3 regions of the Shewanella halotolerans genome follow, and region 1 is predicted to be linked to each of the others. Evidence: predicted binding sites of a transcription regulator. Region 1 holds the regulator's gene; each other region holds the start of a gene.
What was found. Region 1 encodes FliA, which starts transcription of late flagellar genes. Its sites were predicted from a motif close to CTAAAGNTNNNNNNNNNNNNGCCGATA; they were not measured.
Positions count from the first base shown of each region.

Region 1 (4,429 bases):
CGACGCCGCGGCCTGAGATATCGGAGATCTCCACCTTGGTAGAGAAGCCTGGGGCGAAGATAAGGTTATAGGCCTCTTCATCAGACATGCGCGCTGCGGCATCCTCATCGAGCACGCCGCGCTTGATGGCGATCTGCTTGAGCTTATCTGGGTCCATCCCCGCGCCATCATCTTCAATCTTGAGCAAGATATGGTCACCTTCCTGACTGGCAGAAAGGGTAATAGTCCCGGTACGCGACTTGCCATTAGCTTCACGCTCGTCGGGCATCTCGATACCATGGTCAACCGAGTTACGCACCAAGTGAACCAAAGGATCTGCAAGGGCTTCAACCAGGTTCTTATCCAGATCTGTATCTTCACCTATCATGCGAAGATCGATCTCTTTATTCAGGCTGCGCGCTAAATCACGTACTACACGAGGGAAGCGGCCAAACACCTTCTTGATCGGCTGCATGCGCGTCTTCATCACCGCGCCCTGCAGATCGGCGGTCACCAGATCCAGGTTCGCCAGCGCCTTAGACATATCCTCATCATCACGGGAGATCCCTAAGCTAAGCAGGCGGTTACGCACCAATACCAGCTCACCGACCATGTTCATGATCTGATCCAGGCGCGCGGTATCGACGCGCACTGTGGTTTCCGCCTGAGGCATATTGGTCGCTGGCGCCTTGGCCGCGGCCTTCTCTTTCACCACAGGCTTAGGAGCTGGCGCCTCCACGGGTTGCGACTTAACGCTGCTTGGCGCCGGGGTGGCGACTTTATTCGGCGCAGGAACTGCTGGCGCCTTAGCGGCAGGGGCTACTGGTGTGCTTGTCTCACTGCCAGGGCCGGCACCGGCGCCATGCAGTTCATCGAGCAGCTTTTCAAATTCATCGTCGGTGATCTCATCGGCATCCACCGGCGGCGAGGTCGGCTCAGGCACCTTGGCAATAGGGGCCGAAGGGGCCTGGAATTTACCCGAGCCATGCAGTTCATCGAGCAGCGACTCGAACTCATCGTCTGTGATGTCGTCGCTATCGCTCGCCTGAATCGGCGCCGCACCGGCAGGCGCTGTACTTGATGGGCCCTTACCACTGCCGTGAAGGGCATCGAGGAGGGCTTCGAATTCAGATTCATCGATCTCATCGATATCGCCTTCTCCGGCGATAGAGGTCACGGGCGTATCGCTTACCGGCTCGTCGAACAGTTCGACACCGTCATCAAGCGGCATATCAAACAGCTCGATACCGTTGTCTGCTGGTGTTTCAACAGCCTGTTCAACCGGCGTTTCGGCAACGGCTTCGTCTGACGCCCCGCCCTGTTCTGATGGCAATAAGCCACCAGAGCTCAATAATTTAAGGTTAGCTAACAGGCCTTCATCGGCAGGGCTTTGCTCGACACCCGCCTGGGTCTCGGCAAACATAGAGTTGATGGTGTCGACGGCTTGGAGAATGATATCCATCAGCTCGGCAGAAACGCTGCGCTTACCCGTACGTAACAGGTCAAAGGTGTTTTCCGCTTCGTGACAAACATCCACCATGGGGGTCAGGCTCAGGAAGCCGGCGCCGCCTTTAACGGTATGGAATCCACGGAAGATGGCATTGAGTAGTTCGGTGTCGTCGGGGTTATTCTCTAACGCCACCAGCTGTTCAGAGAGAAGCTCAAGGATCTCGCCCGCTTCAATCAAAAAGTCCTGCAGTATCTCTTCATCAACATCAAAGGACATTCATATGACTCCTACTTAGAAACCTAGACTCGACAGCAAGTCATCGACTTCATCTTGCCCTGTCACGACATCATCACGCTGATCAGCGTTCATAATAGGACCTTCAGCTTCGACACACTTCTCAGATGCACGGGGCTTATCCGTGACGGGCTGCTCGCCAAATACGGTCAACATAGAGACCAGATTACTCTCAACTTCTCGCACCAGCTCGATCACCCGGCGGATCATCTGTCCGGTCAGATCTTGGAAGTCCTGGGCCAGTAGTATGTTGTTGAGTAACTCTTTCAAACGATTGGAATCGGATTCGCTGCGTTCGATAAACTGCTGAACATCATGGCAAAGCGCCTTAAATTCGTGCAGCTGAATATCTCGACGCATCAGGCGATCCCAGGAAGGCTTAACGGCCTGTACGTTCATGGTAAGGGCATCTGCAAGAGGCAGAGACTCTTCGACGGCGTCCATGGTTTTGTTGGCGGCCTGTTCCGTCATGTCGATGACGTAATTGAGGCGCTCTTTGGCATCGGGAATTTCGCTATTAGCCAGCTCCACGAGGCGACCGTCCACCTGAAAGTCCACTATGGCACTGTGAAGCTGACGGGTTAGGCGACCCACCTCGTCAAACAGCTCTTTCTGAATCGGGCTGGCGATATCGCGAATTAGCTCATCGGCCATCTCTTGTTGACCTGCCTCTAGCAGATCAACGAGTTGCTTGGCCTGTGCTAGATTGATCAGCCCTGAAGTTTCTGCCTGCATAGCTCAACCTTGATTAACCGAGTCGTTCGAAAATTTTGTCTAACTTCTCTTTCAATGTCGCCGCAGTAAAAGGTTTCACCACATAGCCATTCACACCGGCCTGCGCCGCTGCAATGATCTGTTCCCTTTTCGCTTCCGCAGTCACCATCAACACAGGAATGTGCTTCAGGTTGTCATCAGCACGAATAGCCTTTAACAGGTCGATCCCCTGCATGCCAGGCATATTCCAATCGGTCACGACAAAGTCAAAATCGCCTTTTTGCAACATAGGCAAGGCTGTCGAACCGTCATCTGCTTCCTGAGTGTTATTAAAACCCAAGTCTCTCAACAAGTTCTTGATGATGCGTCTCATTGTTGAGAAGTCGTCAACAACGAGAATCTTCATATTCTTGTCCAAGGTTTCCTCCGCGGAGCTGTTTTTATATTGCTCATGTAATCGTTATATTTTGGTCCAATGCTTGAGTTTAGCTTTGAGTCTGAGCATCGCCTGGCTGTGTATCTGGCTTACCCGGGATTCGCTGACATCAAGTACGGCACCGATCTCTTTTAAATTTAATGCTTCGTCATAATATAACGACAAAACTAATCCATCTCTTTCTGGCAGTAATTTAATCGCCTCGACGAGGGCCTCGTGGAACTGTGTCTCTGCCAGTGACTCAAATGCGTCGTCCTGATGATCGTCTTCCTGTCTTACTACATCGACCGATACACCAAGATCTTCAATTCCAACTACTTTCCCGACAGAAACATCATTAAGAATATGATGGTACTCATCGAGCGTCATATCAAGTCGATCCGCAATTTCATTGTCTTTTGCGTCACGTCCAAGTTCTTGTTCTAGCTCGTCAATCACCTGGGCTATGCGTCGCTGATTACGGTGAACCGACCTGGGCACCCAGTCTCCTCGCCTAATTTCGTCGAGCATAGAGCCGCGAATTCGGATACCGGCGAAGGTTTCAAACTTGGCGCCCTTGCTGCCATCGAACTTGGCCGAGGCTTCAAGCAGGCCCATCATACCTGCTTGTAACAGATCATCCAATTGCACCGAGGCGGGTAGACGAGCGAGTAAATGGTGAGCAATCCTTTTTACCAACGGTGCATACTGTTCGACAATAGAAGCTTTGTTATCTAAACAAGTATACGCAGCGGCTTTACTCACTCGTACGATCCTCTTGATATTCGGGACGTTGAACCAATCGCTCTACAAAGAACTCCAGGTGTCCGCCCGGTTGTTGTGGCACTGGCCAGCTAATAATCTTATTCGCCAGGCCATGGTAAGCAATTGACGCCGGCGACTTAGGAAATGCCTCGACGATCAACTTTTGTTTACGAACTGATTTGCGAAGGTTTTCATCGAAGGGGATAGTCGCAACCAGCTCCAGGGCCACGTCGAGAAAACGGTCGGTTACCTTGCTAAGTTTAGCAAACAACTCCATCCCTTCTCGTAAACTTCTGACCATATTTGCCACAATCTTAAATCTGAATACGCCATGCTCACGACTTAGAATCTTAATCAAAGCATAGGCATCGGTAATAGAGGTCGGCTCATCACACACAACAACCAACACATCTTGAGAAGCGCGAGAGAAGCTGAGCACCATGTCTGAGATGCCTGCCGCGGTATCGACCACCAGAATATCAAACTGGGTCTTCATCTCGCTGAAGGCACGGATCAGGCCCGCATGCTGGGCCGGTGTCAGCTCGACCATGGCCTGGGTGCCTGAGGTGGCAGGAATAATACCAATTCCCTTAGGACCGCGTACGATAATATCGTCAAGGTCGGCGTCACCCGATAAAACGTGGGAGAGATTGCGCTCGGCTCTGAGGCCCAACATGACATCGACGTTGGCCAGGCCCAAGTCGGCATCGAGCACAAGCACACGCTTGCCCTTCTCGGCTAGGGAGACGGCGGTATTGATCGACACGCTGGTTTTACCTACGCCACCCTTACCACCGGTTACGGCAATTACT
Region 1 is NZ_CP080417.1:3,027,026-3,031,454, forward strand. Features, by position in the region: gene K0H81_RS13125 (chemotaxis protein CheA) at 1-1,705, opposite strand, end outside; gene K0H81_RS13130 (protein phosphatase CheZ) at 1,721-2,458, opposite strand; gene cheY (chemotaxis response regulator CheY) at 2,472-2,855, opposite strand; gene K0H81_RS13140 (RNA polymerase sigma factor FliA) at 2,898-3,617, opposite strand; gene K0H81_RS13145 (MinD/ParA family protein) at 3,610-4,429, opposite strand, start outside.

Region 2 (4,429 bases), 1.7 Mb from region 1:
ATCATGGCTGGCGGCCAGCTGTTTCACCAGCTCCACATCCAGCGGCTTAACGAAGCGCATGTCAGCCAGGGTGGCATCGAGCGCCTCGGCCGCCTGACTCGCCGACGCCAGTGTGGTACCGAAGTTGAGGATGGCGATCTTCTTGCCTTCGCGCTTGATCAGGCCCTTACCTATCTCAAATGCTGTCATTGTCTCGACCTGAGGCTCGCCGGTGGCGCTGCCTCTTGGGTAACGGATCGCCGTCGGTCCCTCGTTGTAGCAGTAGCCTGTGTAGAGCATCTGGCGACATTCGTTCTCATCCGATGGCGCCATGATCACCATGTTGGGAATGGCACGCATATAGCTGAGATCGAAGGCGCCCTGGTGGGTCGGGCCGTCTGGGCCGACGATACCGCCGCGGTCGATGGCGAAGATCACCGGCAGTTTCTGCAGCGCCACGTCGTGGATCAGCTGATCATAGCCGCGTTGCAGGAAGGTGGAGTAGATCGCCAGCACTGGCTTATACCCCTCACAGGCGAAGCCTGCGGCGAGCGTTACCGCATGCTGCTCGGCGATGGCCGCATCGAAATACTGTTTCGGGAAGCGCTGGGAGAACTCTACCATGCCTGAGCCTTCACGCATGGCAGGGGTGATCCCCAGTACCTTGTCATCTTTCTCGGCCATGTCACACAGCCAGCGACCAAACACCTGAGAGAAGGTGGGGTTAGCCGGTTTCGCAGCGGGCTTGGCAAAGGTTGAAGGATCGAATTTAGGCACGGCGTGCCAGCCGATGGGGTCTTTCTCCGCCGGCTCATAGCCGCGTCCCTTCTTGGTCATGATGTGTAGAATCTGCGGGCCCGAGAGGTTACGCATGTTGCGCAGAGTCTCGACCAGGGCGTCGACATCATGGCCATCGATAGGGCCGATATAGTTAAAGCCCAGCTCCTCAAACATGGTGCCGGGGACGACCATGCCCTTGAGATGCTCTTCGGTGCGCTTGGCCATCTCCTTGATGACAGGCATGCCTTTGAGCACTTTCTTGCTGTTCTCGCGAATGGTGGTGTAGAGACGGCCCGACATCAGCTGCGCCAGGTGGTTGTTCAGCGCACCGACGTTTTCGGAGATCGACATCTCGTTGTCGTTGAGCACGACCAGCATGTCGTTGTGCAGATCGCCGGCGTGGTTCATGGCCTCAAATACCATGCCGCCCGTCATGGCGCCGTCGCCGATGACCGCCACGACCTTGCGGCCCGCTTGTTCCTTCTCGGCAGCAACCGCCATAGCCAGCGCCGCACTAACAGAGGTGCCAGAGTGACCCACGCTGAAGGTGTCATATTCGCTCTCTTCCCGCCAAGGGAAGGGGTGAATGCCGCCTTTTTGGCGTATGGTAGGCATCTTGTCCCGGCGACCCGTGAGTATCTTATGGGGATAGGCCTGGTGGCCCACGTCCCAGATCAGGCGATCGAACGGGGTGTTGTAGACATAGTGCAGGGCAACCGTCAGCTCGACCGTGCCCAGGCCAGAAGCAAAGTGGCCACTGGAGATGCCTACCGACTGTAGGAGATAACTTCTGAGTTCGTCAGCAAGTTTTGGTAGCACACCCTGGGGAAGCTGTCTTAATTCATCTGGGGTGTCGGCCTGTGCCAGCACAGGGTATTTCGTAATATCCAAACTCATAGCGAGATTCTTTGGCTCTTTATTATACTCTTCGCTCTATGATGAAACGGGCGAATTCGGCAATTAACTGGCTATTGTATGGTAATTTAGCCAGCGCTGATAGGGCGTCTTCGATCAAACTTTTCGCAGTCGCTTGGGCCCCGGATAAACCGAGTAGTTTCGGATAGGTACTCTTGTTCGATTCGCAGTCCGAGCCCTGGGGCTTACCCAGCTCTTCTGTGCTGGCGATGATGTCCAGCACGTCGTCTTGTACCTGAAAGGCGAGGCCGATGGCTTCGGCAAATGTTAACAGATGGCTCGCTTGCTCATCTGTGACCTTGGCTGCAATGATAGGTAATTCTACTGCACAGCGAATCAAGGCGCCGGTTTTTAATCTGTGTAACCGCTTTAGGGTCTCGAGATCTATCTGCCTGTCGGTGGCGTTAAGATCCATCGCCTGCCCTCCACACATGCCGCTGTAGCCAGATGCCTTGGCGAGGGCGCGCACCATGGCCAGTTGTTGGTTGGCGCTCAGCTCGCTGCCTTCCTGGCTGATGATCTCGAAGGCCAAGGTTTGCAGGGCATCGCCAGCCAGGATGGCGGTGGCCTCGTTGAAGGCGATATGCACAGTGGGTTGGCCGCGGCGCAGGGCGTCGTCGTCCATGGCCGGGAGATCGTCGTGGATCAGCGAGTAGGCATGAATACATTCGATGGCGGCGGCGCAGGCATCTAGCCTTTCCAGTGGCACACCCAGCATCTCGCCTACGGCGTAGACCAGAAAGGGGCGGATACGTTTACCGCCAATTAGGGCGCCGTGTTCCATGGCGGCCTTCAGCTGTGGCTCGGTATCGTCTTGTGCATTGATAAAATGGCGCAGCTGGCCGTCGACGCGCTGCTGGTATCGCGTTATCGCTTCATTTAGCAATTATTCGCCCTCTGGCAGATAGGGTTGCAAGCTGGGTTGATCTTGTTCCTGGGTCAAGATAGAGACTTTCTGTTGGGCCTGTTCGAGTTTGCCTTGGCTGTTTCTGACCAGATTGATGCCGCGCTCAAATTGTTTGAGGGCGTCATCCAGAGAGACATCGCCCTGCTCCAGGCTGGTGACGATGTTTTCTAATTCTGTGAGTGACTCTTCGAAGGTCAGGTTTTCAGGTTTTTTGGCCACGGTGATTTTCCCAAGAATTTAGCGACAGACAAAGTATCTCAGTCGACCCTAGGGGTCAAATTGCGCTGTCGTATATTTGTGCAATAGCACGCTTTAAGGAGGTTTTTTTATAAAAAATTGAATTTGTAGCTAAACTTGCGTGTAAGCTGTCCGATAATTGAATTAGAACAATACTCAATTTTGTCAGATATTATATCGTAAACTCCCGTATGCGGTTAGGCGAATTCCCGTCTAATTGACGACTTTTGTGTCGTCGTCCAGGTCCTGGGAGATGCCTTTCATTGCAAGAGTGAGTAGAGTAGAGACCTGTCTCGAGATGATTATGGTGTTGACTGAGAGCTTGATCCCGAGATCAAGGTATTAGCAACGGCCGATACTGTAAATGAGGAAGAGTTGTGGATTTAGCGACCCTGATAGGCCTGATAGGTGCATTTGGTTTTATTATCGGAGCTATGGTCAGCAGTGGCGGTATCGCCATCTTTGTTGACGTGCCCTCTGTGCTTATCGTGATGATAGGCTCTCTGTTTGTGGTGATGATGAAATTTAACCTCAAACAGTTCCTCGGTGCGGTCAAGATCGCCGCAAAAGCCTTTATGTTCAAGATAGATAAGCCGGACGAGTTGATCGAACAATCGGTCACCATGGCCGATGCTGCCCGTAAGGGGGGCTTTCTGGCCTTGGAAGAGGCGGAGATCAGCAACAGTTTCATGCAGAAAGCGGTCGACATGCTGGTGGATGGCCATGACGGCGAGGTGGTGCGTGAAGCCTTGGAGAAGGATATCGCCCTTACCGAAGAGCGCCATAAGACGGGGATTAGCATCTTCAAGGCGCTGGGCGATGTGGCGCCCGCCATGGGGATGATAGGTACCCTTATCGGTTTGGTGGCTATGCTGTCGAACATGGATGACCCTAAGTCTATCGGCCCCGCCATGGCGGTGGCCTTGTTGACCACACTCTATGGTGCGATTATCGCCAACATGATTGCCCTGCCGATCGCCGATAAACTCTCGCTGCGCATGGGCGAGGAGATGCTCAACCGCAACCTGATCATGGATGCAGTACTCGCCATTCAAGACGGTCAAAACCCAAGGGTCATCGAGGGATTCTTGAAGAATTACCTCTCAGAAAAGCAGCGAGAGATAGACACGACGGACGGGGAATAGCCAGATGGCTAAGAAGGTCAAATGCGATTGCCCTCCTGCCGGGGCGCCCATGTGGTTGGCAACCTTTGCTGATCTCATGTCGCTATTGATGTGTTTCTTCGTCTTGCTGCTCGCCTTCTCCGAGATGGACGTGATGAAGTTCAAGCAGATCGCCGGGTCGATGAAGTATGCCTTCGGTGTGCAGAACAAGGTTGAAGTCAAAGATATTCCCAAGGGCACCTCGGTGATCGCACTGGAGTTTCGCCCAGGCAAGCCTGAACCCACCCCCATCGAGATCATCAATCAGCAGACCAATGAGATGACCGAGCCCACCATTGAGGTGCAGGCCGGTGAAGACGACAGCGCCGGTGGCGTGCAGCAGCAGCGCGGTGAGCAGCGCGGTGGCGAAGCATCATCGACGGCTCAGGAAGAGGCTGACTCTGAAGCTCAGGCGAAGCAACAGCAGCAGGAGGCCGCATCACAGGAT
Region 2 is NZ_CP080417.1:1,328,360-1,332,788, forward strand. Features, by position in the region: gene dxs (1-deoxy-D-xylulose-5-phosphate synthase) at 1-1,656, opposite strand, end outside; gene ispA ((2E,6E)-farnesyl diphosphate synthase) at 1,679-2,560, opposite strand; gene xseB (exodeoxyribonuclease VII small subunit) at 2,561-2,800, opposite strand; gene pomA (flagellar motor protein PomA) at 3,196-3,963, shown strand; gene K0H81_RS05850 (flagellar motor protein MotB) at 3,968-4,429, shown strand, end outside.
Region 2: a site for FliA is predicted at 2,930-2,956, ahead of pomA (flagellar motor protein PomA). Genes of this name have one in related genera too.

Region 3 (4,429 bases), 820 kb from region 1:
GCGCCCACCTGCACAGGCAGGCTCAGCTGATGATAGAGGCGCTTGATGGCATAATCCAGGCTCTGCTCATCCTCTACTCCTTGTAGCACCAGGGCAAACTCATCGCTGCCCACACGGGCCATCAGCTCCGCCTTCTTGACGCTGGCGAAATGTTTGATACGACGCGCCACCTCGATCAACAGGCTATCGCCCTTCTCGTGACCATAGGTATCGTTGAAGCGCTTAAAGCCTCTGAGATCGATCAACATCAGGTGGCCGCTACGGAGTTTTTCCAAGGCGCGATTGAAATAGCTGCGGTTATACAGGCCCGTCAGCGAACAGCGCCAGGCAAGACGCTCGAGTTCATTCTGCTGTACCAGCTCTTCCGAGCAATCTTCTGCGGTCACCAGGGCGTAATGATTGCCCCTTGGCGTGGTGAAGGGACGCACCCGATAGCGCAGCCAATAGCTTTCGCCGTCTCGGCGGGTCAACTGGGTGTTTCCCTTAGTGATCTTGCCTTGCTTGACTTGGGCCAGTACCGCATCGGCCTGCACCGGCGATTGCTTAAAGAAATCCAGACAGGTTAGCGATTTGCCTAAGATCTGCTGCTTAGGCACCCCAGAGATGGCGTGATGGGCGCCGTTGACGTATTCAATCTTATCCGTGGCCAGATTGACGACCATACTGATCTGTTCAGACTGCTCTATCGCCTTCAAGAACAGACTCAGGCGCTCGTCTGTGTCGTAGGCTCTCTGGGTGGCCAGGGTCAACGCAAGCTGATCGGCGACCTGGGAAACGATATGAATCTCGCTTTCTGGCCATTCATGGGGCTGTAAAGACTCTAGATAGAGCACACCTTCCAGATGGCCATTGATACGAATCGCCACATCGAGATGTGACACCACGGCGCTGGCCTGTAGATGCTCACGAATCTCGGCGACGCGGCTGTCCTGCTCCACGTCGAGCACATCTATGATACGACCGCGTTTGAGTTGTTCGAAATAGTTAGGACAAAGACCCTGTGCGGGACGCGAAACATGATTCTGAGAAGACAGATTAACTGATGCTTGGCTTTGAGAACCCGAAAGAGCTATGAGCTCACTGGTCTCGCAACCGGAAAACAGGCAAACACCTATGTTGTCGACCTTCAGGGATTGACTGAGCAGATCACAGGCAAGCTCGGCCGTCTCTTTAAACTGGCCTTCTTGTTTCTGCGTCGAATTGACTATCGTTTCAAGCAGATGTTGAAATTGTCGCTTGGTCATAAAATCCTACTGCCGATAACCTTTGCCAATAAAAAGGTTATCAAGGTAAAACCGCCAAAGACGGTACAACATAGATGTTATTGTTATTATTTAACGTTCAATTTGTGCACATTACACGAATAACTAGCTAATTAGCAAGCAAATATAGCAGGCCCTTATTAGAGGCCATGCTCGAGTTGAAAAATCATCTTCTCGGCGCTGTAACCAAAGGTCAGACGTAGCTCCTGGCCGCCTTCAACCGCCTTAATTTCACTCTCTACACCCTCGAAACGCTGTTTGGCCGCTTCTGCCATGGCTTGCAACTCACTCTGGGCCTTGTCACCCTCACGAACCAGAGTCAGTACTGTGTCAAACTCGTCTATCACAGCGCCTATGTCGGCATAGCTGCCACAATCGTTACAGGTATCATTGACTAACTCGGATTGACCTTCTTGAATCTTCTTCATCTTGACGCTTAACCTTTTAACTGAAAATGCTCTTAGCTATATATAGCAAAACCCAAGCGTTCGCACTTAAAACTAAGCCAAAATGTCTCCTAACGCACGTTGCCTGACGATCTGCTCGGTAAAATGGGGCAGCTCCATCACAGGTGCATCGGCGTCAAGTTCATTATGAAAACGCGCCAAAGTGACGGGATCGCAGTTAGCCAACACCTCTTGCATCGCCAATGGATCTCGCCCTCTATGTACCAAGGGTTCAGGATTTAAGTATTGCTGTAGATGAAAACCACAGAGGCCCGCTTGATGAAACCGCTCACTATTATCTCTGTCTTTACCCAGATGCAGTGCGCTGGTCAGGGGCTGAGCGTCCGGTAACTCAAACTGACGCTTGAGCTTCGTTTCAACATCACTGGGTGTTTGATCCAGGTTAAACTGCGCCATATCGCGGGCGTCGTTAGACAGCATGGCTAACAGTAGACCAAATTCGCCCCGGCGATGATCGACTATCGCCTGATTGAGTCGGGTCCCCAATTGATTTTCGTTGATGATCAACTGACTAGTTCGCATAAAAAAACATCAATAAAACAGCTCGTTGCTATTTAATCGACCGCTTGCGCCATAACTTTAGTAATTATTTTAAATTGGGGCTTTACAGCGCCAACGATTCTGACTACTATGGCCGCCGCAATTGAGGAGGGGTTCCCGAGTGGCCAAAGGGATCAGACTGTAAATCTGACGGCTCAGCCTTCGAAGGTTCGAATCCTTCTCCCTCCACCATTTGCCTACAATGTAATAAAGAGATACTCGTGGAGGGGTTCCCGAGTGGCCAAAGGGATCAGACTGTAAATCTGACGGCTCAGCCTTCGAAGGTTCGAATCCTTCTCCCTCCACCATCTTTATCTTGTTATTACCTTGTTTTGCTGTAAAAAAATATGGAGGGGTTCCCGAGTGGCCAAAGGGATCAGACTGTAAATCTGACGGCTCAGCCTTCGAAGGTTCGAATCCTTCTCCCTCCACCATTTTTTCTCCTGCGTTATCTCATCTCTCAGCTTTACCCTAAACTTCAGCTTTCCCTTAAAACTTAGCTTCCCCTTAAAACTTAGCTTCCCCGTTTGCTTTACCTATTGCCATAAAACGCATCTTTTTTAAGCAAAACTAATTCATCCCGTTTGCTACCCACTGCAACATACCGCTTAAGCCATTTTCCAGTCGATCCTTCAATCGTCACGACAAGTGCCCTCGACGCTCGGTCGCATTTCTTTTCGATTTTCCTTTTCGTTATAATTTATTTCGTTAAGCTATAACGTCTATCCGCTCAATAACCTCAGGAGCCACAATGGATCAATCTTGGGTCAACCAGGCCATCGCAAAGATCGAGGCTGATTATCAACGCAGTGCAGACACTCATCTGATCAAGCTGGAACTGCCTATGCTCCCCGGCATCGACATTTACCTAAAAGATGAAAGCACCCATCCCACAGGCAGCCTCAAGCATCGTCTGGCGCGATCCCTGTTTCTCTACGCCCTGTGTAACGGCTGGATCACCCAAGATACACCCATCATAGAGTCTTCATCCGGCAGTACCGCAGTATCAGAGGCCTACTTCGCGCGCCTACTGGGCCTGCCATTTATCGCCGTGATGCCCGCCTCAACTGCCAAGAAGAAGATCCAACAGATCGAGTTTTATGGTGGACGCTGCCATTTCGTCGAGCATTCCAGTCAGATCTACGCCGAGTCACAACGCCTGGCCGACGAGCTATCGGGCCACTATATGGATCAGTTTACCTACGCAGAGCGGGCCACCGACTGGCGCGGTAACAACAATATCGCCAACTCCATCTTCGAGCAGATGCAAAGAGAGCCGCATCCCGTCCCCAGCTGGATCGTGATGAGCCCTGGCACCGGTGGCACCTCGGCCACCATAGGCCGCTATATTCGTTACCAGTGTGCTAAGACCAAGCTTTGTGTGGTGGATCCAGAAAATTCGGTGTTCTACGACTATTACCATAGTGGCGATGCCAGCATAAGCTGCGCCGGCGCCAGCCGTATCGAAGGCATAGGCCGGCCGCGGGCGGAGCCCTCTTTTATTCCAGGAGTTGTCGACCATATGGTCAAGATAGACGACAGCGCATCGATCGCCACCATCTATTGGTTAGAGACGCTGATAGGTCGCAAGGCAGGCCCCTCGACCGGCACCAACCTCTATGGCGCGCTGCAACTGGCCAGCGAGATGCATGCCAACGGCCAAACTGGCTCAATCGTTACCCTGCTATGCGACTCGGGAGATCGTTATCTCGATACCTACTACGACAAGCAATGGGTAGATGAGCATATCGGCGACATCACTGAGTATCAGGCCAAGCTAGCGGCATTTAATGAGTCGGGGCATTTGGAATAGCCGGCCTATCTGACCAATTCTCAAGCAGGAACTTTAGAGAAGATAAGTAGGCTCAAGGAGTCATTAAAAAAAACGGCGCCGATGCGCCGTTTTTTTATGTGAACTTATGTATCCCTGATACTTAATCGATATTCAGATATTTATGGGTCTGAATAGAGAGGCGCCAGTTGCGCTCGATGCAGACCTTCATCGCCAACTCGGTGGCGCGGGGCTTCAGGCTAATCGGCTGAAGGCAGATGGTCTTGCCAAGAGTGTCTATACCTTTGAGCAGCTCGTCGAGTTCCTCGATATGCGAAGCCTTTGCGACCGGGTGTTTGATCTCATCGGCGCGTTCCAGCGCCTGCTCT
Region 3 is NZ_CP080417.1:2,209,423-2,213,851, reverse strand. Features, by position in the region: gene K0H81_RS09420 (putative bifunctional diguanylate cyclase/phosphodiesterase) at 1-1,244, opposite strand, end outside; gene K0H81_RS09415 (DUF406 family protein) at 1,403-1,690, opposite strand; gene K0H81_RS09410 (VC2046/SO_2500 family protein) at 1,763-2,251, opposite strand; tRNA gene K0H81_RS09405 (tRNA-Tyr) at 2,377-2,461, shown strand; tRNA gene K0H81_RS09400 (tRNA-Tyr) at 2,493-2,577, shown strand; tRNA gene K0H81_RS09395 (tRNA-Tyr) at 2,619-2,703, shown strand; gene K0H81_RS09390 (PLP-dependent cysteine synthase family protein) at 3,021-4,082, shown strand; gene queE (7-carboxy-7-deazaguanine synthase QueE) at 4,204-4,429, opposite strand, start outside.
Region 3: a site for FliA is predicted at 2,286-2,312, ahead of K0H81_RS09410 (VC2046/SO_2500 family protein). Genes of this name have one in related genera too.